3 regions of the Weissella thailandensis genome follow, and region 2 is predicted to be linked to each of the others. Evidence: predicted binding sites of a transcription regulator. Region 2 holds the regulator's gene; each other region holds the start of a gene.
What was found. The regulator Rex, encoded in region 2, represses fermentation and respiration genes when NADH is low (regulators of the CRP and FNR family bind a similar motif). The targets are predictions, from matches to a motif close to TTGTGAANTANTTCACAA.

Region 1: a site for Rex is predicted at 2,157-2,174, ahead of FOL01_RS05980 (zinc-dependent alcohol dehydrogenase family protein). Genes of this name have one in related genera too.
Region 3: a site for Rex is predicted at 2,043-2,060, ahead of FOL01_RS10325 (alpha-hydroxy-acid oxidizing protein). Genes of this name have one in related genera too.

Annotation. Positions count from the first base shown of each region.
Region 1 is NZ_CP014332.1:1,210,608-1,220,892, forward strand. Features, by position in the region: gene FOL01_RS05970 (VOC family protein) at 1-184, opposite strand, end outside; gene FOL01_RS05975 (DUF6198 family protein) at 202-936, opposite strand; gene FOL01_RS05980 (zinc-dependent alcohol dehydrogenase family protein) at 939-1,955, opposite strand; gene FOL01_RS05985 (NADP-dependent (R)-specific alcohol dehydrogenase) at 2,328-3,086, shown strand; gene FOL01_RS05990 (flavocytochrome c) at 3,161-4,561, opposite strand; gene FOL01_RS05995 (universal stress protein) at 4,737-5,165, opposite strand; gene FOL01_RS06000 (amino acid permease) at 5,183-6,595, opposite strand; partial or broken gene pgmB (beta-phosphoglucomutase) at 7,115-7,791, opposite strand; gene FOL01_RS06010 (glycoside hydrolase family 65 protein) at 7,797-10,106, opposite strand; gene FOL01_RS06015 (PTS transporter subunit EIIC) at 10,128-10,285, opposite strand, start outside.
Region 2 is NZ_CP014332.1:666,366-676,650, reverse strand. Features, by position in the region: THF riboswitch at 1-60, shown strand, start outside; gene FOL01_RS03345 (folate family ECF transporter S component) at 99-638, shown strand; gene FOL01_RS03340 (hypothetical protein) at 863-1,177, opposite strand; gene FOL01_RS03335 (metal-dependent transcriptional regulator) at 1,367-2,023, shown strand; gene FOL01_RS03330 (redox-sensing transcriptional repressor Rex) at 2,288-2,923, opposite strand; gene FOL01_RS03325 (DEAD/DEAH box helicase) at 3,146-4,456, opposite strand; gene FOL01_RS03320 (Gfo/Idh/MocA family protein) at 4,485-5,477, opposite strand; gene rlmD (23S rRNA (uracil(1939)-C(5))-methyltransferase RlmD) at 5,702-7,069, opposite strand; gene FOL01_RS03310 (ISL3 family transposase) at 7,283-8,623, shown strand; gene htpX (zinc metalloprotease HtpX) at 8,816-9,703, opposite strand; gene FOL01_RS03300 (LemA family protein) at 9,717-10,285, opposite strand, start outside.
Region 3 is NZ_CP014332.1:2,071,182-2,081,466, forward strand. Features, by position in the region: gene FOL01_RS10315 (TrkH family potassium uptake protein) at 1-744, opposite strand, end outside; gene rlmH (23S rRNA (pseudouridine(1915)-N(3))-methyltransferase RlmH) at 1,478-1,957, shown strand; gene FOL01_RS10325 (alpha-hydroxy-acid oxidizing protein) at 2,202-3,296, shown strand; gene FOL01_RS10330 (formate/nitrite transporter family protein) at 3,335-4,195, shown strand; gene FOL01_RS10335 (PhzF family protein) at 4,790-5,650, opposite strand; gene FOL01_RS11405 (LysR family transcriptional regulator) at 5,800-6,075, shown strand; gene FOL01_RS11410 (LysR family transcriptional regulator substrate-binding protein) at 6,121-6,675, shown strand; gene FOL01_RS10345 (homoserine dehydrogenase) at 6,710-7,972, opposite strand; gene FOL01_RS10350 (aminotransferase class I/II-fold pyridoxal phosphate-dependent enzyme) at 8,750-9,892, shown strand; gene FOL01_RS10355 (aminotransferase class I/II-fold pyridoxal phosphate-dependent enzyme) at 9,896-10,285, shown strand, end outside.

The sequences.
Region 1 (10,285 bases), 540 kb from region 2:
CTATTTCATCACCAGTCCAAGTTTCAATCACCAGGTTCTCACGTTGCATAAAAATAACATTACCAGCCGGGAAATCTCCAACTTTTTCAAATCCTAGTTTTTCCCAAAAGCGTTCTGATGCTTGCAATGATGAAGCTGGAATACCAACATGTTGTAAGCCTGAATAATAATCCGCAAAAGCCATCTTTAACTCCTTTAAATTTAGTTACCCACATCAACTGCTTGATGTTTTAGATTTCGAAATACATAACGATCAGCAAGGCCTGTTATACCACCCTGGAAAAGAAAGGCAAATAATGTTCCAATCCCAAAATTATAAAGTGAAGGGAAAGTAATAATAAATGCAATCAATGCAAAGATGGTTGGTGGGATATAAGATGCCCACATTGCTTTAAATGCTGACCCCTTGAAATATTTAAATCGTAGAATTTGCATCAAGTCATCAGCAGGATGCAACACTAAGTTTACTCGTTGATAAATCGAGATTGCCGTGGCAATAAAGCCAACCCCAATAAAATTGATCAATGTGTACAAAATAACCATTGGCAATGTCGTTGCATCTGGCATGATTTGGTTAAAAATATTAGAAAACCATTGAATGAAGATTGAGAACGGCAACATGAAAATAAAATTACCAAAGATTCGTTTCCAATCAAGTTGCTTCATTAGTAAGGCATTTAAAAATGAAACCAACATACCTAAGACTAAAAACGCCCAAAACAATGCTAATGAGTTGTCCCCTAAAATTGCATTACCTAAATTAGCTTCACCAGCTGTCCAATAAGCTGATCCAAGAAAAGATGGATGAACATGAGCTGATGTGACTAAGGTCAACACATTCCCAAAAGAGTTAAAGATTAGGGAAATTATAAAATAAGCAATTGAAGAACTCATAGATAGGCTTCTCTGCGCCTTTTTATCCCCCACATTTTCCATTTTTATGCCTCTTCACCGCCAACTTTAACAACTGCCTTTGATACAACGCCCAATTTACCATTAACGAAATCATCAACGGTCTTGTAATCGAGCTCATGTGACATTAAGGCTTCAACATTCAGCTTTCCTGATGATAGCAATGCTAGTGAATCTTCAAAACTATTTGGGTTGATAAATGATCCTTGAATTGTTAATTGCTTTTGGAAAATTTCATAAGTGTTCATTTCAAATGTTGCATCTGGACCACCTACCCCAAACATCAGTACTTGGGCACCACGAGCAGCTGACGCAATGGCTTCTTCCTGTGTTTGTGGCATACCAACTGCTTCAATAACAACATCGTATTCTTCCGCAGGAATTTGATCACCATTATTAGTATTAAATGTGTTTTTAACCCCAAACTTTGATTTATTCATGGTCAATTTTTCATCAACAATACCGGCCAAATCCACTTGGTGAATACCATAAGCTTGTAAGATTTGAACAAATAGTTCACCCATGAAGCCATCCCCAATAACTAATGCCTTTTGGTATGGTGATAACTTTAATAACTTAATACCGTGTACTGCACATGAAATTGGCTCTACAACAGAAGCTGATTTCAACGATACGTTATCTGGAATTGGATATACAACTGATGCAGGAGCTGTGAAATATTCTTCAAAGCCACCATCACGAGTGACACCAACTGCTGATAAGTTCTCACATAATTCGGGACGGCCTGTTCGACAGTACTTGCATTGTCCACAATAAATATTAGGATCAACGGTCACCCGGTCCCCTACTTTAACATTAGTGACTGCATCCCCAACTTCTGCAACGACTCCCGAATTCTCATGTCCTAACACGATTGGTGGCACAGCATCTGCAGACCCGGGTAATCCTGCATATAATGCATGATCAGTTCCACAAATACCGGCAAATGCCGTATGAACCAATACTTCATTAGGCAAAACCTCTGGACGATCAATGTCCTTAACGTTCAACTCTTTCTTGCCAGTTAAAACAAGTGCTTCCATGATAAAATCTCCTTTATATAAAAAATAACCCTCGCCAATATTGTAAACGTTTACGCGAATAGTCGCAAGCCTTCTTTTTGTAAATACATATTAGTTATATTTAACAAAAAAACTTAACATTTACACAATATATATATCGGTTAAGTCTTTACATAACCGCTTACGGTTTTTTAGTATACTCTCTATGATTAAAAAAATAAATAGTGATTTTATGAACAATTAAAAAGGCTCGAAAAATCGTATGACATCCGAAAATAAGTGGATAATAACCCCTTTTTACAAAAAACATTTAACAAAAAATCCTTTAAACGCATCATTTTTGTGATATAATTCACATATACACATATTATAAAAACTTTGGGGTATTTAAAAATGAGCGAGCGTTTGAAAGGTAAAGTTGCAATTGTTACTGGTGGTTCTGTAGGAATTGGTTGGTCGATTGCCAATAGATTCGTGCAAGAAAGTGCTAAAGTCGTTATCACTGGTCGTCGTGCGCAAGTTGGGGAAGATGCTGCAAAAAAGATTGGTACACCCGACGTTATTCGTTTCATTCAACATGATTCATCTGATGAAGATGGTTGGGTAGATTTATTTGATCAAACCGAAAAAGCATTTGGACCTGTTTCAACATTAGTTAATAATGCTGGTATTGCCGTGGATAATAGTATTGAGAATACGACAACTGAAGAATGGCGCAAGGTCATGTCTGTTAACTTGGATGGTGTCTTCTTTGGTACTCGCCTAGCTATCCAACGCATGAAAAATAAAGATCTTGGTGCATCTATTATAAATATGTCATCAATTGAAGGATTTGTTGGTGATTCTAATCTAGGTGCTTATAACGCCTCAAAGGGAGCCGTTCGACTAATGTCTAAGTCAGCAGCTGTTGACTGTGCACTGAAAGATTATGATATTCGCATCAACTCAGTTCACCCAGGATATATCAAAACACCAATGGTTGAGAACGCCGATGGGATGGTTGAAATCATGTCACAACGTTCTAAGACACCAATGGGACATTTGGGAGATCCAGACGACATTGCTTATATGTGTGTGTTCTTAGCTTCAAATGAATCAAAGTTTGCGACAGGATCAGAATTCGTTGTTGATGGTGGTTATACCGCTCAATAGCATTCATCTTAAAAAATAAAAATAAATATCGGGGTCAAAACAATACCTTTTGTTCTGACCCCGATATTTTTGTCTTACTCGTTCATTTCATCTATATATTTTGCTACTTGTTTACCAGCTTGCCGTCCAAAAATAACGGCTTCAGCAATTGAATTACCACCAATACGATTATCTCCGTGCAATCCGCCGGCAACCTCACCAGCGGCATATAATCCACTAACCTTATCACCAGTTTCGTTAAGGGTTTCTGTCAATTTATTTATTTTAATGCCCCCCATTGTGTAATGAATCGCTGGTTTGATATGAATCGCATAATAAGGTGGTAAAGCCAAGCTACGTGCCATGGCAGTTTCACGCCCAAAGTCTGCATCGATTCCCTTTACCTGGCTATCATTCCACTTCGCAACAGTGGCGACCAATTTCTCACTATCCAAGTGCGCCTTCTTAGCCAAATCCGTTAAGTTTTCAGCCGTCATCACAAGTCCAACCGCATCATAAAAGTTAATCGCTGGAAATGCGTCTCGAATACCTTGATCAAAAACCAGTGTCGCCCCGTCTTCTTGTAAGTTATCAATAGCAGCTGTTACTTTGTCACGTGTCGTCATTTCATTAACAAATCGTTGCCCGGTTTGATTTACCAAAATAGCGCCTTCACCACGCACACCCTCACCAATCAAATAAACATGATTCGTATCTTGTTGTACCGTTGGATGCACTTGAATTTTATGCATATCAACCAACGTTGCGCCTGCCGCAACAGCTAACTTCATGCCATCACCTGTAGCCCCTGGGTGGTTGGTGGTTTTCAACTGTAATAATTCAGGGGCATATTCCTTCAACATGTTTTTATTTTGTGAAAAGCCTCCGGTTGCAATTAAAACAGCTTTAGTTGCAATAGTTTTTTCACCAATCTCACGGTTATTAATTTTTAAACCAATCACCTGTTCGCCTTGTTTCATAATCTTAATAGCCGTCGTTTCTGAAAACAAAGGTATTTTTTTAGTCAATAATTGTTTTTGTAGACCTTTCACCAAGTAACTTCCAACAGCTGACTTATTATCGGGTCGATGAGCTCTTTTTTGTGACATGCCACCAGTGGCTGTTAAATCTGTTAAATGAATATCGTGTTTTTCTAACCAATTGATTGCTGATTCAGAATGAGTCACAAAATATGATAACAATTCTTGATCATTAGTTTTGCCACCACCTTGCCATGTATCTTCATAGAAACTGTCCTGGTCATCAATCACATGATTTGCCAATTGCACCACAGTTTCCGTAGCATTCATACCAGTTGATGCACGATTAGAATTACCACCCAAAGTATTTAGTTTTTCAAAAATAGCAACATGCAAACCTAATTCTTGTGCCTGAATTGCTGCCGTCATACCTGCTGCCCCTGAACCAACCACGATTAAATCATAGCTCTCTTTTAAATCGTTAATATTTGTTACTGGAAAAACAAATTTTGCCATTACTTTACTCCCACCTCAAGACTTAATTATATGTTTCACAAATAATAGCACACCTATCTGTTAGTTTTAACCCTCAAATAATAGTTAATCGTTTTACAATAATAAAAAAGGTAGAGGTTGGAGCATCTACTTTTGTTCCAACCTCTACTTCATTTAAAACTGTTCATTTCATCTATTACTCAACGACTAAGACATCACAATTAGAATGGCCAACGATATAACCACTATGTGATCCTTGCAGCATCTTTTCAAGGGCATTAGCACCTGTCTTACCGACGATAATCAAGTCAATATTATTTTCTTCAGGCAAATCTTTCGTTAATACCATTTTAATATTACCAACGACAGTATGACCAACAACTTCAACGCCTTCTTCTCGCGCCTTTTTAATATATGGCGTCATTTTTTGATCAACCCGTTCTGCCATATCTTGATAAAAATCTTCGTTAACACCAAACGATGCATCCATGCCACGATCACGACTAACCACCCATGCAAGATGCAGGTCAGCAGACAAAACTTTTGCTAAGGAAAGCCCCGTTGCAAAGGCACGCTTTGCTTGGTCAGAACCATCTAAGCCAACTAAAATACTTTTATAGGTCATTTGTTTTCTCCTTGCTTTTAAAACTTTGTGTCAGCATGACGTTTACCATAACCAAAGTATAGCACCATTCCAAGAGCCAACCAAACGAGGAAACGCAACCATGTTTCCCAATTCAAACCAGCAATCAAAACAACACAAAAGACAATGGCAATGACCGGTGTGACTGGCACCCAAGGAGCCTTAAAACCTCGATGTAAGTTAGGCTTTGTACGACGCATAATCATAATACCTGCAGATACTAAGATAAATGCTGTTAATGTTCCAATGTTGACCAATTCTGACAAAATATTTAAGTTAATGAATCCACCAGCTAAAGCAGTGATAATACCAAAGAACCACGTTCCTTTAAACGGTGTTTGGTGTTTTTCATCAACGTGACCAAAGAATTCTGGGAAAAGACCATCTCGCGCCATTGAATAACTGATACGTGATTGCCCATAAAGCTGAACCAAAATAACAGTTGTCATACCGAGAATAGCTCCCAAGCTAACAATAATTGATAGCCATGTTTGCCCTGTCTTGGCCAAAATAGCCAAAATAGGAGCATTCAAATATTTTGAAAATACAGTGTACTTCACAACACCCGTCATAATTAATGTCATGATAATGTAAAGGACTGTTGAAATTAGTAGTGAATATAGAATACCTCTTGGTAACGTCTTGCTAGGATTAACCGTTTCCTCAGCACTTGAAGAAACTGAATCAAAACCGATAAATGAGAAGAAAACAATCGATGCTGCGGGAATAATTCCGGTTGCCACCCCGTCAGTATGCGAATAAAGACCGAATGGACTAAACGGCTGCCAGTTTTCAGGTTTGATGAACCAAACCGTGCAGACAACGAATAAAACAATCACTGCTAACTTAATGATGACCATCGTATCATTAACTCGCTTGGTTTGCGTAATCCCCACCGAAATAATCCATGTAATGATTAAAACAATAACAAACGCTGGCAGATTAAAAAAGGTCTGAACACCCGGCGTCGTTCCGGCAGCAGCAGTTAGAGCCGTTGGTATATGGATACCCATATTATCTAATAGATTAACAAAGTACCCAGACCATCCAACTGAAACCGTTGCAGCTCCGAGGGCGTACTCAAGTATCAAATCCCACCCCATAATAAACGCAATAATTTCACCAAATGCAATATATGAATAAGTATAGGCAGAACCAGCTACGGGCGCCATTGAGGCAAATTCAGCGTAACATAAACCAGCAAAACCACAACAGATAGCAGCAATTAAAAACGATACAGACAAAGCTGGACCAGCGGTCAAAGCTCCTTTACCAGTTAAAACAAAGATTCCTGTACCAATGATGGCTCCAATCCCTAAAAAGGTCAGATCCCAAGTATGTAAGGTTCTTTTTAACGGCGAAGCATTTTCCGTTAGTCTATTAATATCTTTCTTTCGAAATAATGATGACATAATTCTTTTCCTTTCTCATTTGATTTTAATGATTCTATCACCACGGAAAATATTTGTAAATAAAAAGCACCATCGATCAATCAAATAAAGTGATGCTTTCATGACAAATTTGCGTATTTTCATTATTTTAACGAAACCGCTTTCTTATGAAAAATTGCTTAATTAAAGGCTTATTGAATGTATATAGCATTTAATTTAATGCAATTAGAAATATTATCAAATCTATGAGTATGCCAAATAGAAACAAGATAATATCGTCAAATAAATTTTAAAACTTGCAACTATCTTTCGTGAAAAACATGTTGGAACCAAAATACGGCAAATATTAAATTAGAAAAAGATTAGAAAAATCGAAACGTATGTCAGATAACCTAACGAATTTGAGACAAATCAGCCCTAAAAATGTATATAATTATTGTGTTAGGGAAATTTTCCTACCATACTAAGTAAATTAAACTTTGCCAAACTAAAAGTGGCTAATTTTGATTGTTAACCAAAATTAGCCACTTTTTAATTTTTTTATTTGCTATCCAAAGCTACTTTTATTGCATTTAATGTCACATCATCTGTTTTGTCAAAGTTCACATCGGCTTCGACTAAAACATTTGCATCCCCAATCCCAACACTAATTTCGCCAGCACCATTAATACTCTGAATACCAGCTGCGGAATCTTCTAACCCAATAACCTGTTCAGGTTCTAAGTTTAAAACCTTAGCCGCTGCTGCAAAGATAGCTGGATCGGGCTTACCAGCAGCCACTGATGCCGGATCCACAACCGCCTCAAAGTAATCAGCCAAACCAAGCCGTTCAATAATAAATGGCGCATTTTTGGAAGCTGAAGCAACGCTCAGTTGATAGCTTGCTGCTTTAATTCATCTAAGAATTGCTGCATACCTGGTAAAATATCATCGGGTGTCAATGTGGAAATTAATTCACGATAATTGGTATTCTTTTTCTCAGCTAATGCCTCACGTGCTGATTGATCATATTCATCGTCATGTCCTCCAGCTGATATGATCAACGCCAAACTTCCCATGCGATCAATACCTTTGAGACCCTCTTCTAACTCTTTGGTCCAAGTTGTCCCTACTTCATCCGCAATTTTACGCCAGGCAATGGTATGAAAACGAGCTGTGTCAGCTAAAACACCATCCATATCAAAAGCAAATCCTTTAATTACATCAAATTCACTCATTTGTGTTAACCTCCTGAAACTTGTTGTTCCTCATTGGCATGTAAATTAATAGTCTTATTGTAAATAGTTACCGTAATATCCTTATCAGCTACGACTTTCACGTAATTAGGATAAATATCTAACGAAATTAAAACACCACGGAACTTTTGCTTAAATGACAGCCTACGCCAACCATTAGGTAAACTTGGATTGATGACAATATGACCGTCTCGCAATGAAACCCCTCCAAATTCATTTTGAATGACTTCCAGTGTTTCGCCCATGACACCAATATGAATACCTTCTGCCGTTGTACCACCTTGAATATCATAATAATCTGAACCAATAGCCGTCTTTAAATATTCTAATGCCTTTTCTTTATTACCTAATGTAATATCAATACCAGCAAAAACAGGTCGTGAAGTCGTTGAACCATGAACCGTTCGGGCTAGATAATAATCAGTATTTTTCTGTAACCAATCTGTTGGCAGAGTATACCCAAGCTGATTAACTAGTTTTACAAAGTGATTTGCACCTAAGTTATACAACGTCATCAAATTATCGGTCTGTTTGGCAACCTGGTAATCATCCGGTGATAATCCTTCCGCTTTCATCAAACGATCAATTCGATGAATATCGTCATATTTTTGTCGATATGCCTCAAAATCGACTGTTTTCAAATCAAAATAACCAGCATATTGGGCAATGATACCTGCATCGCTAATTTCTAATGATAACCGGGTTGAGACATCTTGTGCTTTTTCTAGCAATACGTCATCAATGGCTGGCAAATTTTCGTGTTGACTAAGTTCTTGTAGCCAATTCAATGCCCAAGTTAACATCAAATTTGTATAAGCATTATCGGTGATGCCACCAGTATCAGCATTTGGATAAGCTTCATGGAATTCATCTGGTCCCATCACACCTGCTAAGTGATAATGGCCGTCATCTCCTAGAGTCACTTTGTTTAACCAGAACTTTGAAGTCTCAACAACGACATCGAGGCCACCATCCTGAAGAATGCTTTCATCACCTGTTAACTGCACATATATCCATAAATTATAAACAATCGCTAAGGATACATGACGTTGGAGCCTTGAATTATCAGGATCCCACTCATTATTAACCGTATTTAAATGAATAACTTGCGCTTGTTCATCACCAGTCATTCCAGATTGCCAAGGATACATGGCACCACTTTCACCATCAATCTTGGCATTGGCTTGGGCACCCTCTAAACGATTAATACGATATTTCAAAATATCCTTAGCAGTCTGCGGATCATTAGCTGCTAGATAAGGGACAACAAAAATTTCATCCCAAAAAATATGACCTCGGTAACCTTCACCAGTTAGACCACGTGAACCGACAGAAGCATCTAGGTACTGATTAGCGTAGTGCTGTGCTGATTGTCGAAGATGAAAAACATTCATTCGAATCATTCGTTGCAAATCAGGAGCATCACTATCTAGGATGATATCTGCTTCAGACCACACATCCTGCCAATACTTAACAGAATCAGCAACAATTTCTTTAAATGTGGCATTAGTCAATTGTTCATCAACAACCTGCTCTGGATCAGCCTCTTCGTAACTTGTAGCAATACCGATAACTCGTTCAATATTAATCGTGTCCCCAGGGGTTAACTTAAAATCACCCGTAGCAACTATCTGGTCTTGTCCTGTTGTCACTGAAAATTCAGCTGCATCACTATTTGTTTTTGCACCTACGACCAATTTGATGCCTGACTGTCGGGTTTCAGCGACTAATTTATCTGTCGTTAAAGCAGTCACATCAAATTCTCTTGATTCAAAATCACGATAGCGTTTAACATTTTTATTTTCAACACGACCATCAATAATAGTTTGGACAGTTACATCGGCAGTAAAATCACCACTAATCGCAATAGATAGGCCGATTTGATGCATCTTAAATGGATTGACTGCTTTCTGAGTTTTTAATGTCAATTCCCCTTTAACAGTTGGTATTGTATAGCTCTCTGAGAGAATACCGCTATCAAAATTGAGTACTGATTCCCGTGTTGTAGGATCAAATACGACTGGTTCACCATCGACAGCCAACTTTAATAACTGTGGATTGGGCAAGTTGACCATATCCTCATTAATAACATCACGACCAGCAACTGGTGTTGACGTTTGATTAAAGACCCCCGCAACATAGAGTCCTGGATAATGATCATCACTATAAGATGTCATAATCGGGGCACCACGCCAACCAAGATACCCATTCCCTAAAGTAAGTAATGATTCTTCACCATAAGCACGAACACCATGCGAGACCGTGTCGTAACTTAATTGCCAATTATTTGAATTCATCAAAAGCTCCCTTCCTCAAAATTAGTCGTTAACAGCATCCTTAAATACGTTTTTCTTTTCAGCATTCTTGGCATTCTTTACATCAGAATCCTTGAATCCCCAGAAGTAGACCGCAATGAATGAAACAACTGTGGTTACTGTAGCGGCGATGACGAAGTACCAAATGTTATTTGGATCTG
Region 2 (10,285 bases):
GAAACGGAATGTGAGCCATGGACGAAGGATTACCGCGATGTCTTGATCACATTCACTGTAATAAGTGAAACCCTCCAAAAAAAAGGAGGTGTTTTCAAATGAAAACATTAGAATATGGTTTACCACGTTTACGTACAAAACAATTGGCTATGCTGGGCATTTTAATCGCCCTACATTTAGTCATCAGTCGCTTCTCATTAGGGACTGCCACACTTAAAGTTGGTTTTACTTTTTTAATTGTCGGTATGATTGCGAAATGGTATGGTCCTGCCTGGGGAATGCTAGTTGCGATTTTTACTGATGTGATTAGTAGCTTACTCAATGGTTACGGTTATTTTTGGGGATTTACCCTATCTGCTGTCTTAGCAGCTGCTATTTACGGTTTTTCCTTCTATAAGCAACAAACGTTATCTTGGCTTCGAATCATCATAACAGTAAGTATTGTTCTTGTAGTCGTCAACGTCCTATGCAATACATTATGGGTCGTGATAATTGGTAATATTCATAATAATGAAACTATTATGTCTTTGTTATGGGTACGAGTGATTAAACAACTTGTCTTTTTACCTATCCAAAGTATTTTGTTATATTTTTTGCTTAACAATCAAACAATTGAGCAGCTACACCAAAAAATATAAAACATTTACATTAGTTTAAGGAATGACAAATAAAAAACGTTTATAATTAGAATTTATAAAGTTATGATTAATGTATTTTAAGCATAAAGGGGGTTGGGACAAATAAATGTCCCAACCCCCTTTGAACTCAGGCCCCACTACTTTATAGTACCGGGCTGTAATATTCATAATTATCCATCCAAATGACTAATTATAGAAATTAGAAAATAGTTTTTAACCTATTATTAGTAACTTCGATGAACACGCAAACTGACCTCCTGACAGGCAGCCTCAAATGAACTGGCAAACTTATTGCGGACATCCGGTGTGGCAAATTTTAATTTTGTTTCCGAATAAACATTACCACAACCGATTCTGTAGACACAACTATCATATACCTGACCAACAAAAACTTCTTGCTGGCAATCAACCGTAGACTCTAGTAATTCAACTAGTTGATGAACAGTCTGCTCAGAAATGTCACGTGAGCTTTGCAATAATTGCCGAATGACGGCACATCCAACTAACTTGTTCTCTTGGCGCACTTTTGTTTCCTGCATAATCTAGCCTCCAAAACTTGTTACTGACTGTTGTCAGTTGCTAATTTAATTTTCCATAATTATGATAACCTATCCTAAATGTTTTATCAAACATATTATTTTTTTACCTGCGAAAAAAACACAATCATTTTTTCCGTGATATAATTAACAACATTAACTATTACACAACAAACGAGGAATTTTTACATTATGCCTGAATCTATTTCTAAAACCCAGTACTTACAAACTATCCTAGAGTTAAGTGTCGGCGATGAATCAACAAAAATTTCAAATAACCAGATTGCTGAACATTTAAATGTCACCCCTTCATCAGTTTCTAACATGTTAGCAAAACTCCAAGAAGCTGGTGAAGTCGATGTAGTCCCTTACTATGGGGTTACTTTAACAAAACCTGGTCGTGCAACCGCCCTTCGTTTGATCCGATCACACCGTTTAATCGAAACATTTGGCGCAATGAAGCTTGGCTTATCAATTTCAGAAGCGCATTCGAATGCTGACAATCTAGATCATGATGCAAACGATCAATTTATTAACGCGCTAGATAAATATTTAGGATTCCCAGAATTAAGTCCTCATGGGCTTGTCATTCCCGATATTGAGCACCACTACCATCCAAAATCATTACGAGCATTACGTGAAGCTAACGATAATGAAACTGTTACTATTAACAGTTTCACTGAAGACTTAGAGTTATTACAATATACCGAGACTTTACAACTAGACCTAAACAGCACGTGGACAATTAAAGAGCGTCTACCTTTTGACGGTCCATTAGTATTGGTTTCTGGTGATAGAAAGCTCCAAGTTACACAACATGCTGCAGACTTCATTTATATTAACGATTAATATTAGAGCGAGACAAAAGTTGGTTTGAAGCCGGTGTGTAACGTGGTTTGCGATATTTTTGACCGGAGCACAGCGAAGGACAGGAATATCGTAAATGGCGTTACATTGAGGCTTCAGACTTTTGGAACGCGTTTATGCAAAGCGAGACAAAAGTTGGTTTGAAGCCAGCCTATAATTAACAAATTTTAAGAGAAAAAGGGGTTACGACTAAAAACTGTCGTAACCCCATCTTTATTTACAATTAATTATAATTTGGGTAAAAACCTACTTTTCACCAAAATTATTTATAAAATACAAAAGCGTTTGTAGCTCATTAGTTAAGTCAACGTTCTGAACACGAATTGACTTTGGTACATCCAAACGCAATGGCGTGAAATTCAAAATACCACGCACACCTGCAGTTGCTAAACGCTTAGCCACATCCTGCGCAACATCAGCAGGTACAGTTACAATCGCAACATCAATGCGCTGATCCGTAATTTGTTTCTCTAAATCATCTAGACTGTACACTGGAATTCCTGACTGAATGGTATTAACAATATCAGGATTAACATCAAATGCTGCTGCAATGCGTGCGTTTGAGCTTTGATGGAAATTGAAATTCAACAAAGCTTGACCTAAGTTTCCTACTCCAACTAACGCAACAGAAGCTAACGTATCTTGATTAAGAATTTCACCAAAGAACGTCATCAAGGCTTCGACATCATAACCGTATCCACGCTTACCTAATGCGCCAAAGTAAGAAAAATCACGTCGAATTGTTGCCGCATCAAACTTTACTGCATCAGATAATTCATTTGATGAAACGCGGACAGTCCCAGAGTCTAACAACAGTTTTAAGTAGCGATAGTAAATTGGCAATCGCTTTGCCGTTGCTCTAGGAATATCATGTTCAACCATTTATTTCGACCTCTTTTTCAAAATTTACCTATTTTCACAATCTATCTCAAATATTGTGAATCTCTCATTACCTATAATCATACCATATGCAGCGCTTTTTGTGAATGAAATAACAATTTTTTATTCACAAACAGACAACTTGTGAAAACGTTTCCGAAATAGTGGATTGACCATAAAAAAAAGAACGAAATACTTGATTTTATTTCGCTCTCAACATACTTATTAATTATGCTTTGGCTTACCTTTATTTTTACGATGCTTACGCTTGGCGCGCTTTTCTTTAGCAAAACGTTCTTGGCGTGAAACACTATCGGTAGTTGCAACTTTCTTTTTTCTAGGCTGGTCAACCTTTGGTGACTTTGATTTCGGACGAGCCACATGCGTCTCATCTTGATTTTTATGAGCCGCTTTTTTTGTAACTAGCGCTTTTTCGGTAACTGGCGCTTTCTCTGTCTTTGGTAACCCTTTACCACCAGAGATGGCCTGAATATCAACAGCAACCATTTTCTTCAAATCACGAAAATCATGATCATTACCGAAAGAAATTACGGTACCAACTTTCCCCATACGCCCAGTTCTACCGGCACGATGTGTGTAAGTCTCCCCATCACGTGGTAAGTCGAAATTTATTACTGCTGGCAAATCGGGAATATCAAGTCCTCTTGCCGCAACATCAGTAGTTAACAAAAACTTTGCTTTACCCTGACGGAAGTTCGTGAGTGATTTTGCCCTTGTAGTACTTGAATCACCACGCGCCAAAGTCGCCATGGCTACATGTTCATGCGCCAAAAAACTAGCAGTTATCTTTAATTGCTTCGTTGTATTAAAGAATACAATGGCTTGGAAGCGCTTTTCTGCTGCTAATTGACGTAATCTTTTTTGCCGTTGATCACGTGCCGTTAACCAAAACTCATGCTTAATTGCTGTTGGAATGGCAAACTGTCGTTGATCAATCCGTAAAAATTCACGATTAAATAGACCACTAGCAGTTGACTGATCAACTTCAGTCGCACCAAATAACGCAACTTGTACGTCATCATCATCAATCGCATCCCAAATAGTATCAATTTGGTTTGCTGTGTCATCGCGCAACAACTCGTCAGCTTCATCTAAAATTAACGTTCTTAGTCTTTTTAATTTTAGTTTACCATTATTAATCAACTCACTGACCCGGCCCGGCGTTCCAATCAAAATTTCTGGATGCTTTTTTAAGCGATCCAATTGATGTTTGATATTGGCCCCACCAGTTAGTGACAACACTTTCAATGACAGTACGTTCGCCCAATCACGGACAACCCGTGTTGTTTGCATGGCTAATTCTTGTGATGGCGCTAATATTAATAATTGTTCGCCATCTTCAGGCACCAATTTAGGTAACAGTGGCCAGGTAAAGGCCAGTGTTTTTCCTGTTCCTGTTGGTGCAAGTGCATCAATTGATTGACCATTTGCCAAGGGTTCAGCAACAGCTGATTGAATTGGCGTTAGCGTGGTGAATCCAACACTTGTTAAACGTTCTTCAAAACGGGAATCCATTTTATCTCCTTCGTATTATGTTTCATTATTATTTATCAGCAGGAAATACAATCCCAGCATCTTGACGTAAATCAAATAGTACCTGGTTTACGGTTTTACTTAAGGCTAATAATTCTTGATAGTCTTCCGCTGTATCGACTGGGTTTGTCATCATATCAGCAAATTTAACCGCTTCAGTAGTCATCGGATTTGCCAATGGTTCCTGACTTAATTGATGGGCAGCACCTTCGTCATCATAATAAGTTACATCAAGTACTTCGGCTATATCACCAATCACCAGGGTATCACGTCGACCTAGAATTTCAGATGGTAAATGACTATTAGATCCCTTACCAAACTCGATCGTCACATCAAAATCATCATAACGTAGAATAGCGATACCGCGGCCATCAGCACCATTACGTAATGGTGTCGCAAAATAATGACTTTGTTTTGGTGCACCAAATAGTTTAATAGCAGCATAGATTGGGTACACACCCAAGTCTGTCAAAGCCCCCGCACTAAAGCGACGACTTAGTACATTGGGTTCGTTACCCGCTAGATAGTCATCAAAACGAGATGAATACTTTTCATAAACAAAAGTTGCCCCAGCAATTTTTTCCATTTGGGCCACTTGCTGTTCAATAACTTTAAAATTAGCCTGCTGGATATGACGGGCTGCCTCAAATAAACGTACATTGGGATGATCATGTAGTAGCTCTAAAATTGCAGCATACTCCGTTGGGTTAGAAAAAGCAGTTTTTTCCACAATCACATGAATATCATGGCTTATGGCTGCTTTAACCTGTTCAAAGTGCACACTATTAGGTGATGCAATGTAAACAACATTGATACCACTATTATAGAAAGCTTCTAAATCAGTATAAACATCATCAACATTAAATGGTTGAGCAAATTGCTTACCAGTATCTTCATGACGTGAATATACTGCCTTTAGCACATATTGACCTGATTCGTGAGCCGCTTGTACGAATTGCTTTGTAATCCAATTGGTGCCAATGATTCCAAGTTTGTATGCCATAATTAGTCTCCCTTGTGTATTACTTATACGTTTAGTTAGTATTAATTATATCATCATCAACAATAAAATTAGCTATCTCTCAGCTGATAAATTATTCTAAAATAAATTTGGCACACATTTATGCAGTAAAATGTCTGACTGATAATTGATACATTTTAAGCATAAAACAGGCTGTGACATTCTTTTGCCTCAGCCTGCTCTTCATTCATGCTTTTAAATAATAATTAATCACGCTCAAGTACAGTTACTGACTCGATATGCGTTGTTTGTGGGAATTGGTCAACTGGTTGCACATCCCCTTTAATCGTGTAGCCATTTTCTTCGAATTGCACAATATCACGTACTAATGTTGCTGGATTACAACTAATGTACACAATTTTCTTTGGTGCCATCGCCGAAGCTGCATCAATTAACTCAGGCGTCAATCCCTTACGTGGCGGATCCACAAAGATAACATCTGGTTGTAGACCATCTTGTTGCCATGCAACCATCTTTTCTTCGGCCTTACCTAATTCAAATTTAACATTATGAACATTGTTTAAATCTGCATTACGCTTAGCATCATCAATAGCTGCTGGCACAACTTCCACACCAAGTACTGACTTTACCTTATCAGCAATCGTTAATGAAATCGTTCCAATACCTGAGTAAGCATCAATAACGGTTTCATTACCTGTTAACTCAGCTTTATCAGCTGCTAACTTATAAAGCACTTCGGTTGTTTGTGGATTAACTTGATAGAATGAATTTGGTCCAATCGCAAAAGTCTTATCAAACAAAGTATCCTTAATCACTTTGTTTCCCCACAATACATGGTTAACATCACCCAAAATAACATTGGTCTTATCTTGGTTTATATTTTGAATAATTGAAGTCACTTCTGGTAGTGCTTCTTTAATTTGTGGAATGATAATATTTGCACCAGGAATACGCTTTGAACGTGTCACTAGCACAACCATCATCTCGTGTGAATAATAACCACGACGAACCATAATATTACGAATAACACCCTTATGATGAACTTCATCATAAGCTGCAATATGGAACTTTCGTAAAATATCACGAATAATAACAATGGCTTTGTCAATTTCGGGATCTTGAATATAAAAATCCTCGATTGGCATCAACCGATGTGAACCACGGCGGAAGAATCCAGTCGTTAATTGTCCCTTAATTTCACGAGCTGGAATTTGTGCTTTGTTACGGTAACCCGTTGGATTTTCCATACCAATAGTAGGTGCCACATTAACATCAACATGTTGCTTATTGAATAATTCGGCAATCTGTTGTTGCTTGAACTTCAATTGTGCATCATATTTTAGGTGTGCTAATGGTGCAATACCAGTTGTTAAAGCAGCTGTATTTACCATATGATTACGGTTTGGTGATGACTCAATCGTCTTTACCACCCGTCCAAAGGCGTAATTACTAGTAACCTTTGTAATACCTACGCGAATCTTTTCGCCAGGCACCGCATTCGTCACGAATACCGGAAAATCATCAACTTTAACAACACCATTTCCTTGGTAAGTTAAATCAATTACTTCAGCATCAAATTCTTGATTCTTAACCACAGGGGCTTTCTTTTTCATCATTTTCTCCTTCTTTTGGCCTTTTCGACGACCAACAATCATTCAATTGTATCACAGGGAATCCAAAAGCCAAAAGAAAAGGCTCTATACTTTCTAGCGTGAAACTAAAAATTTCACGCTTTTTATTTCGCCTTTTTCACAAACAAAAAGACACCAATAAGATACCGGCGTAAAATGTAATCGACGAAAAAAACAGATACGAGGTATTTATTGATGTCCATTAATGATTCTATCCTAAATTCAGTTGGTTTAACAGACAAAAATATTAAATTTATAATTTCTGAAGATGGTAATTTCAATGAGTTAGTCCCTTACGGGCATTATCATCATTTAGTTTTACTATATAAAGCCAGTCTAGCTACTCCTCCTGAATACTGCCCACAATGCGGTTTTAGTTTAACTGATCATTTATACTTATCGGGTACTGATAGCGCTAAGTATAAATTACCTACCACTAATGGTTATCAACAAATTTTATATTTAACGAAACAACGTTACCAATGTCGTCGTTGCCGGAGTACCTTTGTTGCACAATCACCAGATTTTATGGAAAGGTCATCAATCTCACGACCCTTACTACACCAAATCATTGATTTGGCTAAACGTGATATTTCCGAAAAAAATATTGCCTATATTTTACATTTATCAACAAGTAAAGTGAATCAGTTAATGCATCACGCAGCCAAGGCCTACCAAACAAATTACACTAAAAAATTACCAACGGTTATTTGTGTTGATGAATTTCATTACGCTAAGTATCAATATAGTTTTGAAATGATCGATGGTCGTACTAGTGAACTAATTGAGCTTTTCCCAAATAGAACAAGCACAAATATCCGAAAGTACTTGTCGAATTATGCTTTAACTAATCGACAACGAGTAGAGTACGTTGTCACAGACATGAACGCTAACTATAGTACTCCTCTAAGACAGATGTTTCCCAATGCTCAAATAATTATTGATCGTTTCCACATTATTCAACTGGCAATGAAAGCTGTGCAATCTACAAGAATCACTATCCAACGAGCCATTAACAATAAACACAGTCGTGTTTACAAATTACTGAAATCAAATTGGCAGTTCTTCATTACCAACCTTACCAAACTGGATTTAAACCAAACTCGTTGGTTCAAAGGCATTAATGAATACATGTACCCTCAGGATGCTTTACAACTAGTGTTTGGTTTATCGCATCACTTTAAGCAAGCTTATGAAGTTTATCAAGCAATATTAACATCCCAGCAGAATCATTCCTTTGATGACTTCTCCGCAATTGTAGCTCAGTATAAACCAAACCATTCTGCAATGGATCAGGTTATTTTAAGCTACAAGAAAAACTATAAAGGTATTAAGAATGCCTTTTCAAATCCTGCTTCCAATGGACGTATTGAAGGAACAAATCGTCGTATTAAACAGATTGGCCGGACGGCCTACGGCTATGGTAACCCACATAATTACTTTTTCAGAATTCGTCTACAACTATTTAATCGTCACCAAATTAAAGTAAACTTCATGAACTTATTAACACAAAAAACGACCATGAATCTGATATAATCTGTCAGATTCACAGTCGCTTTTCACAAACCTAATTAATCGATTTTACTGTTTTTCACGCTATTTGACACAGAGCCAAAGAAAAAAGCATAAACCTATGACAAAAGACTGATTTTCCCATGTAACATCATTTACACTGACTTCAAAATGTCTTTTGTCATATTATCATTTATGCTTAAAATATATTAATCATCACATTTTTTGTAATGCCGAAATTCTTTCAGACATTGGTGGATGTGTTGAAAATAGATTGGTTAATTTTTTTGTTTGTAATGGGTTCGAAATATACAATGCGGCACTTTCTGGTGAAACATTTTCATCTGACATTGGTTCACTATTCGAAATTTTATTCAATGCATTGATCATTCCCTGCGGATTACGCGTCAATTCCACTGCACCGGCATCTGCCAAGAATTCTCGATTTCGCGAAATCGCCAACTGGACTAGCGTTGCCGCAACCGGAGCCAATACAAGCACGGCAATCGAAGCAATTAATGCAATAACATTGCCTTCTTTATTATCACGATTACGACTACCACCAAAGTACCAAAAATGAGTCCCGAAGTTAGCCAACATGGCTATTGCAGATGTCAAAGCAACGGCAATTGTTTGAATTCGAATATCATAGTTACGAACGTGTGTCATCTCGTGCGCCATGACACCCTCTAATTCCTCACGCGTTAATACTGACATAATTCCTGAAGTTGCGGCGACCGCTGCGTGTTCAGGATCATTCCCTGTTGCAAAAGCATTAGGACTTGGATCATCAATAATAAACACACGTGGCATTGGCACATTTGCGACTAACGCCATATCTTCCACGATATGCCATAAGTCAGGCGCTTGATCCGCACTCGTGATTTCCTGGGCATGATTCATTCCCATCACCACATCTGTTGACTGACCAAACATATAGACAGCGTAAACAATTCCTGTTACGACCGCTATGATCACACCAGGTACCCATTCACCAAGCATGTAATACCCTAGCGCTGCACCAACGATTCCCATGAACAAAAAGAAACCAACAAACAACACAATTGTCTTGCGTTTATTTTTTGCAATTTGTTCAAATAACATGGTCGATTACCTCTTAAAGGCCACGTTCATCAAATGAGACGCTGACCATTTCTCGTTCTTCTGCTGGTGTTTCCAAGAATTCACTAGGTTTGAAGCTATGAATCTTAGCAACAAAGTTTGTTGGGAACGACTGCAATTTTGTATTGTATGTGGCAGTTGTGGTATTAAATAACTGACGTGAATAAGCAATTTTATTTTCTGTATTCGTCAATTCTTCCATCAACTTATTATATTGATTTGATGCTTTCAAATCAGGATACGATTCAGCAACTGCAAAAACTGACTTCAAAGAGTTAGTCAGTTGGTCTGAGAGTGCCATTGTTTTCTGATGGTCATCAGTTGGTGTTTGTGTTAATGCATTACGCAGACTGACAACTTTCTCTAAAGTTCCTTGCTCGAATTTAGCCGATCCCTTGACCGTCTCTACCAAATTTGGAATCAAATCATTTCGTCGCTTTAACTGTACGTCAATCTGACTCCATGATTCTTGTGTACGCATACGTGCCTGTACAAGACCGTTATAAATCCCTACCCATAATAAGGCCAAGACAACCACAATACCGACAATAATCCATCCAATCA
Region 3 (10,285 bases), 710 kb from region 2:
GAATTTCTCCGTGAATAAGAACATGACGAAACTCAACCCAATTAGCCAACCAGATACATGCAAAGCTACCTTAGTATGTAGACTAACGCGTCGTTGCTTATAAAAGAGTAATAAATCTCGCCAAACTAGGAAACCTAATGAACCTGCAGTAATTAATAACATCCAAATGATCAACACATACGGATCATTTTGTAAAAACGTCACTGGTTGATCAAAGAATGTAAATCCCGCATTTCCAAATGCCGAAATAGACGAGGCAACACTCAGATAAATACCTTTCGTCATTCCAAAACGGGGTACAAAGTCAGGTAGCATCAGTACCGCACCAACAAGCTGAATAATGGCTGATAGCGAGAAGACGTACGATAACACACTTTTAACATCCGCTAAATTACGTAAATTTAGCGCTTGCTGCGCCATCAACCGCGCTCTTAAATCTAACCGTTGGCCGGTTATCGCAAATAGCAAGACCGCAAACGTCATAAACCCAAGCGCACCGATCTCGATCATAATCAATAAGATAACTTGGCCAAAGGTTGACCACATTGCTGCCGTATTCACAACAGTCAGTCCCGTAATTGCCGTAGCGGACACGGAAGTAAACAGTGCATCAAGGAAATTAACATGTACACCAGTTTGCTGTGAAATAGGCAACCTTAATATAAAAGCCCCAACAAATATAATCGCCAAAAATCCAAACGTTAATACCTGAGGTGGCGTCAATTTGTTAAATAATTTTTTCATAATTAAGTATCTCCCAACTTCCTTATATTATACAGGAGCAGCGCAAAAGTTTTTCACAGATTTTTGTGGACAACTAGGAGAAAAGTCCACGTATTCCACCGCTTTCTGTGGATAACTTGTTAATAACTCCTGATTTATTGTTGAGAAAGCCCATTAAATCAATACATATGCAAATGTGGATAACCTGTTAAAACAAATTGTAATAAGCAAAAGTCCGTTAAATCGGGATTTTATCTTAAAATTAGGTTAAACCTTGCAAAATTAATGGGTTTTTACCTAACTTTCAGTTATTTTTTAAAAATCATACGCTTTTAAAACGTTTTATCGATAAATATGTCGTTTATTATTCCTAATAAAGGCGAAAATATCGAATGTTAACTTAGCCTTTTCCTCATATATTTTGTAAAATAATTAAACATCAACTTCTTGTATTGTGTATAACTTTTTTTGTACTTATTTATGATGAGTATAATTTCACTAATTTAGCGTTTACAAATGCCGTTATCATCACTTTTTATAACTTATCCACAACCAGTATTCACAACAGTGGATAAGTGACTTAAAATCTTCACAAATATCGCCGTATACTTTGCTATAATAGTGCTCGCGGGCTTTTTTGAGGTTGTGGTTAACTTGTGGATAACATGTGTTTTACGATATATTTTAGTATTTATCCACATCTTACAAAGCAATTGATAAAAATAACAAACTATTTTAGAAAGGTAGACGAACAATGAATATAAAAATCATCGGCGTTGGCAAATTAAAGGAAAAATACCTGAAAGATGGTATTGCAGAATACACAAAACGTTTGCATAAGTTCGCTAAGGTAGAAATTATTGAAGTACCTGATGAAAAAGCACCCGAACAATTATCTCAAGCGCAAATGGATCAAGTCATGTCTAAGGAAGGTGAACGTATCCTTAATAAAATTAAAGATAAAGAATACGTTTTTGCATTAGCCATTAAGGGAACCGAACGTTCTAGTGAAGAAATGGCTGTTGAAATTGATCATTTAACGACCACAGGCAAGTCAGATTTAACTTTTGTGATTGGTGGTTCCTTAGGATTATCACCCGAAGTACTAAAACGAGCCAATACACAAATCAGTTTTGGGCGCTTCACATTACCTCATCAATTAATGCGTCTTGTATTAACTGAACAGATTTATCGTAGTTTTATGATTAATGCACATACGCCATATCATAAATAGGTCATATAAATCACGGATGCTCTCCTCATTTTTGTATATATAAACATAATGAAAGATATGTACTCATTTTTATTAAACGTCCCATATGTGATTTAATAAACAATGTATTTGCATGATAAATGGTATTGTTTTTAATATTAAATCTTGTATTTCGGAATTAAATAGTGTAATGTACTCCTTGTAGGTTTGATGTAAGCGGTTGCACCGTTTGCTATTTTATTTAATTATTAGGAGATTTATGCTTATGACAGAGTACATTACTAGTGAACGTGAACAAAAAATTGATTTTGTTAATACAACCGATTTGGAAGAGGGCGCTGCAAAGGTCATTCCAAAGGGTGGTTATGGTTATATCCAGAGTGGTGCTGGCGATTTAATTACATATAAGAACAATGTTAAGGCATTCGATAAGAAGGTTATTGTTCCTGGTGTCTTACGAGATGTTGAAGATCCCGATACATCTGTTGATTTCCAAGACATGCACTTAACAGCACCAATTATTATGGCACCTGTTGCCGCCCACGGTTTAGCTCACGTTGAAGGTGAGAAGTACTCAGCAAAAGGGGTTTCTAACTTTGGTTCAATCTTCACTGCTTCTTCATTCGCATCAACAACATTAGAAGACATTCGTGAAGCTGGTGGTCAAGATACTAACCAATGGTTCCAATTCTACATGAGTAAGGATAACGGCATTAACGATCAAATCATCGAAACTGCAGAACGCAATGGTTCAAAAGCAATTGTTTTGACTGCTGATGCAACACTAGGTGGTAATCGTGAAGCCGACAAGCGTAATCACTTTACGTTCCCACTACCAATGCCAATTGTGGCTGCCTATCAATCAGGGGTTGGCCAAACAATGGATGCTGTGTATAAGTCTGCTAAGCAAAAGTTAGCTCCACGTGATGTGGAATATATTGCTAGCCATACTGATATTCCTGTTTATGTTAAGGGTGTTCAAAGTGCTGAGGATGCTTACCGATCACTAGAATCTGGTGCTCGTGGAATCTGGGTCACTAACCATGGTGGTCGTCAATTAGATGGTGGTCCTGCAGCCTTTGAATCACTAGAAACAGTTGCCGAAGCCGTTAACGGCCGCGCACCCGTCGTCTTTGACAGTGGTATTCGTCGTGGTCAACACGCCTTTAAGGCACTAGCTTCTGGTGCGGATTTGGTTGCCATTGGTCGTCCTGCTATTTACGGTCTAGCACTTGGTGGTGCTACCGGTGTTGAACAAGTCTTCAACTTCTTTAAGGATGAACTAGCACTCGTTATGCAATTGGCAGGTACACAAACAATTGATGACGTTAGAAAATTCACTTTGCGAGACGCATGGTAATTAAAAATAAAAAATAAATTAACACTTTAGGAGAAGACATGGATATTCCACAAGATAGAAGTTATGAAGCTGATGTTCCTAGCGTAGAGGCCAAAGAAGCGCCTGCTGAGAAATCACCTTTATTCCAAAAAATTGATGAAGCTTTAATGAATAAAGTTGCGCTATTTAACAATAGTTATGCACGCTATGCTGCACGAGCAATGCTCGCAACCTTATTCCTAACACTAGGAACCGCTGCTGCATTCGGAACAGCGCTAGAAGCTGAAAAAATAGCACCTGGTTCAGGAAAGTTTACTTTCGCTTTCATGTTTAGTTGGTCACTTGTGATGATCATCTTCATGGGAGCTGAACTTGGAACCTCAAATATGTTATTTATGACCGTTGGTGTTTATCGTAAAAAGTTGAAAGTTTCTAAGGCAGCTAAGATTCTTGGTACCACGTTACTATTTAACTTAATCGGTGGAATTCTATTTGCTTATATGGTTTCCCTAACCGGACCATTCCAAGATTTGCCAGCTGGTAATTACCTATTTACTGGTATTGCTAGTAAGCTGGGTAAGTCATCACTTCAAATTTTCGTCGAAGCTATTTTCGCTAACGTTATCGTTAACACGGCCTTCACGATCAACTTACGTATGAAGGATGATGGTGGTAAAGTTATGGCTATTATTTTCGTTATCTTTATCTTTGCTTTCTTAGGATACGAACACGTTATCGCCAACTTCCCAGCATTCTCATTAGCTTTCTTTGCTTCAAACGGTGCAATTGCTGGTATGACGCTTGGAAGTATACTACACAATCTATTCTTTGCCTTGATCGGTAACTATGTCGGTGGTGCATTGATCATTGGAATGACATATGCTTGGTTGAACCGTACCAAGACATCATATGTTGACTAATACAAATTAACTATAAAAAGCATTGCAATCAGTGAGTTGCAATGCTTTTTTGTGTTATTGGATTATTCTTCTAAAAAGAGTTTATTATGCAAGAATTTACCGAAAAAAGTAAATTCTTTGTGTTCGCTTAACAGTAAAGCCAGCAACACAATATCAAACTTTTTAGCTGATTTTGTTGGTTGAGTAGCTATCAAACATGTCACTATAATGAACGTGTAATACCAATAACTAGCGTATTAATATACGTTACTTTGCAAAGGGAACCTTGTCATTTGGAAAGGATGGTCAGCAAGTAACTGAATCAGGAGATATGATTTACGAGTATAATTACGGTGGTAAAGAAGATCCTGAAGCACACGTTTAATTTCACAATTTAAAAACTAAAAAGGGCAGCTATTATGCCATCTGAAATGAACTTTCAGTGACTGCATAGCTGTCCTTTTATCATAAACTTTAACTACTTTCTTTCACATAAACTCTAGAATGACGATCTGGATAAGGATACTGAATAGTTAACAAGATCAACAATACCCGCTAAGTGTACTGCATTCTCCTCGTATAGTTGAATAATAACCATTCTTATTCCTCCTCAAATTAGATAGATAGTTGACCATCAATACAAACTTCTGCAAATCCACCTAATAAGATTTGATCATCAGAAAATTTGATACTAACATAGCCGTCTCGCCCTAAACAAACTCCCTGACTAGCCACATACTCTGACGGCTTTAATAACTGATGGTCTCTAACCATAGCAGCAACACAACCATTGCCACTACCACAAACCGGATCCTCATCTGCACCCTCATTGGGAGCAAATGATCGCACTTCAAAATTTGTCTGACTATTTTCTGGATATTGACCAAAGACTGTCACACCAGTCACGCCGTCCGCAATTGCTTGTGATAGTAAACTCATATCTGGCTGCAGAGCTAACACCTGTTCAGCACTAGACAATTGCAACGTATACCAAACTGCACCAACATCAATTGTTTCCGCTAAATGAATCTCACTAGCGGATACACCTAATGCCTTGCTAAATGCCTTAACTTGTTCTGCTTGCAACGGACTTTTTTCGGGTTGAGGTAAGGTTAAAAATAGACCATCATCAGTTATATCAATCCGTACCAATCCTTGATCACATTCCTGAACTAAATACTGCCCATGTTGCGGTGTTAAACCTGACTTTAAAACTGCATAAGCTGATCCAATCGTTGGATGTCCTGCAAACGGCAATTCATTTTGTGGTGTAAAAATACGTAACCGATAGTCCGCTTGTGAATTGGTTGGCGTACAAACAAATGTTGTTTCTGACAAATGAATCCAGTTTGCAATTTGTTGCATTTCAGTTGTTGAAAGTTTATCTCCATTTAATACAACGGCCACTGGATTACCTTTAAATGGTACCTGAGTAAAAATATCGATTTGTTTGAAGGGCGTTATTCTATTTAACATACTTTTGCACACTTGCTTATAGATATTTGAACACAAGATTTGTTATCTCTTAATCAAATCTTGTTGAATAATTGTGTCTAGTATATATTGGTTTATAAAATTAGAAAAACAAATATTTCTTATTTACATATTAGAAAGAGTAATGCGTCATGAATTCATTTTTAATTTTACAAAAAGTTATCGAACTTGGTAGTTTCACTAAGGCTGCCGAGGTACTAGATTATACACAATCATCTGTTAGTCAAATCATTGCCTCACTCGAAGATCAGCTTTCAATAAAACTACTAAACCGTTCTCGAACAGTTGTGACCCTAACGTTAGAGGGCCAACAACTTTATCCTCTGATCCAACAGACAATTCACCAATATCAGGCTGTCCAAGAAAAAGCAACTGAGATACGGGGATTAGAGACTGGCGTTATTTGAATTGGCACAATTTCAAGTATTACCGTGCACTGACTACCCAATCTCATTAAAAAATTTAAAACGAAATACCCCAATGTAGAATTTGTACTTTATCAAGGTGACTACAACTCAATCGCTGACTGGATTCGTACAAATGCGATTGATTTCGGTTTTACAACACCCGCTACGGCAAAAGACTTCAAAACTATTCCCATAAAAAATGGCGAGATGTTAGCTGTTTTACCAAAAAATCACCCACTCGCAGCATATCCAGGGAAACCATTAAGTTTAACCGCCATTAAAGATGATCCACTAATTTTGATTGAAGAAGGTGGCTTTAGCGAACCCTTAAATGCTTTTGCAGCTGCTGGTGTGACACCCAACATAAAATATCGCATCCATGATGATTATGCGATTATGACCATGGTAGAGGCAGGGCTAGGAGTCAGCATTTTAGCTAAGCTGGTACTACAGCGCATGCCTTTTAATATCGTAACACGCCCATTTGTTCCCGTTATTAACCGTGAGCTGGCGATTGCTTATCAAAATAAACAACGTCTCCCAATCGCCAGCCAGTACTTTATTCAAGAAACACTCGCTAATAAAGCCAATTTAGGGTAACAACTGAAAAAAGATGGCAGCCTTCATATCCCAATCAATCTAACAATGGATATGCTGCTGTTATCGTTAACTTTTCTGTACCTTTCAATTTTGCAACCATCGTCCTAAACTGTTGCACAGAAATCGGTTTCGTCTGGTAACTAAGCTCCGTTGCCAAATCATTTTTTTGTTTACTAAGAGTTTGCTGATGTTTATGGTGGTTAGATGTTATCGTTACGCGTGAATCATCCTTTGACACCAGTGTTAAAAAATAATGATTCTTTTGTTGTTGTGCCACTAATAAATCAGTTGTTCGACTAAAGTTGTTAAACTTTGCACCAGTTTGCTGTAACTGCAAATCCTTCACTGTCGCAAGAACGTCATTCAAAACACTGTTGGCAGTAGGGAGTTCGCCAGCACCTGCGCCATAAAACATGACTTCACCAACAGATGAACCTGTCACTAGAACTGCATTATTTTCGTTTTTTATTGTTGCAAGTGGGTGATCTTTGCGGACAAACATTGGTTCGACAGAAACCGATAACTTATCATCCACAGGCCTTGCCTGGCCAATCAGCTTAATAACATATCCCCCTTTTTGTGCCCGTAAAATATCTGCCTTTGTAATTTGCGTAATTCCTGTCACAAAAATGTTTTCCAAAGGAACAGTCACACCAAATGCAAATTGCGTTAAGATGGCCATCTTGTATCCTGCATCTTTGCCGCTGACATCATTCGTTGGATCTGTTTCGGCAAGTCCCAGCTCCTGTGCCTGTTGTAGCGCTTCATTGTAGGTCAATTCATTTTCACTCATTTGTGTCAAAATATAATTGCTTGTGCCATTGATGATTCCTGCAACTGACGTTATTTGATCAGCAGCAAAAGATGTTGCGATGGTTCTTAAAATAGGAATGCCACCAGCCACGCTTGCTTCGTATAGGAGATTGACATGATTTTCCTGTGCGTGCGTAATTAGTTCATTACCATAAGTAGCCAATAAGTCCTTAATGGCCGTAACCACATTTTTACCACTATCAAGTAATGCTTTAATGTACGATTTAGCCGGATCAATTGTTCCCATAACCTCAATCACAATCTGAATCTCATCATCGGCCACAATATCAGCAATTTGATTTGTTAATTTGATTCCTTCTAGATCAATGTGTCGTTGTTTTGCTAAATTTACAACAACGATTGTTTTGATTTGTAACTGACAACCACTTGTTGCTAATATCTTTTGTTGGTTATTTTGAATAATTCGTACGACACCTGTACCGACAGTTCCTAGACCAACAATGCCAAGTTTAATTGTTTTCATCAAATATACCTCTAACTTACTTCAAATTTTTTTATAAACCAAAAAACGTCCTGGAAACTAATTCCAGGACGCAAAATGCGTGATACCACCCTTGATTTCAACCAATTCACACTGGTTAACTCATTAAGTCCCATCAGACTCAGATACGGTAATGGGTATCAAGCACACTAATTTTACCAACTTGACTCAATCAGTGAAGATTGCAAGACCATATTCGTAAATCGTTTAGCGCATACTCTCAGCATATGTAAGCTCTCTGTAGAAAACAAGTTTTACTACTCATCTCTTCATTATCTTTTAATATATTGAGCTAAATTATAGGGTTCACTTTTTTATTTGTCAATTTTAAAATGCCGGCTACTACAGCATTTCCACCATTTGTTATTCAACAATTGAAAAATAAATCATGGCATAGATTCCCGTTTGACAGATAAAATACCGAATGGTACTATGAGAAAAATTAAAAATAATTAGACAGTGAAAAGAAGAGTAGTTATTCAAACTAGTAGACAGAGAAACCCGCTTGGTGAAAAGGGTAATTCGCGCGAATAATGAAGATGAACTTAGAGTCTAGATATTGGTCATTTGGCTGGTATTCTCGGTGTGGTGCCCGTTATTTTCACCAGGTTTACATAAATAGTGAACTTATTAAGCCTATTTAGTGTGAACTAATAGGAAATTCAGGTGGTACCACGAAGCTTTCGCCCTGTGCATTTATTGCATAGACGAAGGCTTTTTTTATTGAACATACATAAACTAGAAAGGACAAATAAACTAATGATAGCACACAAACAAGTAGAAACATTATTAGTACAGTCTGGAAACCGGACAGATGATCAAAAAACTGGCGCTGTATCGGCGCCAGTCTATTTTTCAACTGCCTACAGACATCCCGGACTCGGTGATTCAACTGGTTATGACTATGCTCGTGAGACAAACCCAACGCGTGACGTCTTACAAAACACTTTAAGCAAATTAGAAAATGGTGTTCAAGCATTCGCACTAAGTTCTGGTATGGCTGCTATTCAATTAGCGTTTTCGAAATTTAAAACTGGCGATAAAATTATTATCTCTGATGACCTGTATGGTGGTTCATTTCGTTATTTTGATGATTTACATAATAACTATGCCATCGATTTTATTACGTGGGATGGCCAGGACTTCAGATACTTAGCTGGGGCAACTGCTGATCCTGCAGTAAAAGCGGTCTGGTTGGAAACACCATCAAACCCTACGATGAAAGTGATTGATATTCATAAAACAGCTGCTATTGCTCATCAATATCAGACAGAAGTATTCGTTGATAATACCTTCTACACGCCGATCATTCAGCGTCCATTAGATGAAGGGGCTGATGTCGTCGTACACAGCGCAACAAAATATTTAGGTGGCCATAATGACATATTGGGGGGAGCTGTTGTGTGTAAGTCTACAGAAAATGCTGAACTCTATGAAAAAAACCTGACAACAACCGGTGCTGTCCTGGATCCCTTTTCGTGTTGGCTATTAATTCGAAGCCTCAAGACCTTACCATTACGTATTGAAAAGCATGAAAAAAATGCGCAAGCAATTGTTACTTCTCTCCAAGAAAACCCATTGGTTACACAAGTTCTATACCCTGGTCATGGGGGCATGATTAGCTTTTACGTTCGTGACGAAAACTTAGTTGATGCATTTTTAAGGCATTTACAGATCGTTTCATTTGCTGAAAGCCTTGGGGGTGTTGAAAGTTTAGTCACAGTACCAGCTACACAAACACACGCTGACTTAAGTGAAGAACAGCGCCAAACGAAACATATTACTAAGAACTTGCTACGGCTCTCAGTAGGTATTGAAAGTAGTGATGATTTGGTTCACGACATTCAACAAGCGCTACAGGCTGCTGCTACGACACTAACGACTAACAAAGAGGGAGTTTAACACATGAGCGAAACTAATAACTATAACGATGCAACCAAAATCATTCACGATACTGTACGTCCGGACCCATTAACTGGCGCTGTCAACACACCAGTATATTTTTCTTCAACCTTTGCACAGAAGGACCCTTGGAATCTGGGAAAGTATGACTACGCTAGAAGCGGTAATCCTACTCGTGATCAAGTAGAAGAGAGCATCGCTAATTTAGAAGGTGGTTCACGTGGCTTTGCTTTCTCGACTGGTATGGCTGCAATTACAGCAGCTTTTTTGACCCTCCATCAGGGTGACCACATCATTATCACAAAAGATGTTTATGGTGGTACGTTCCGTCTGGTTACTGAACTGTTGCCTAATTACGGTATCAGCCATACATTTGTTGATTTAAATGACAAA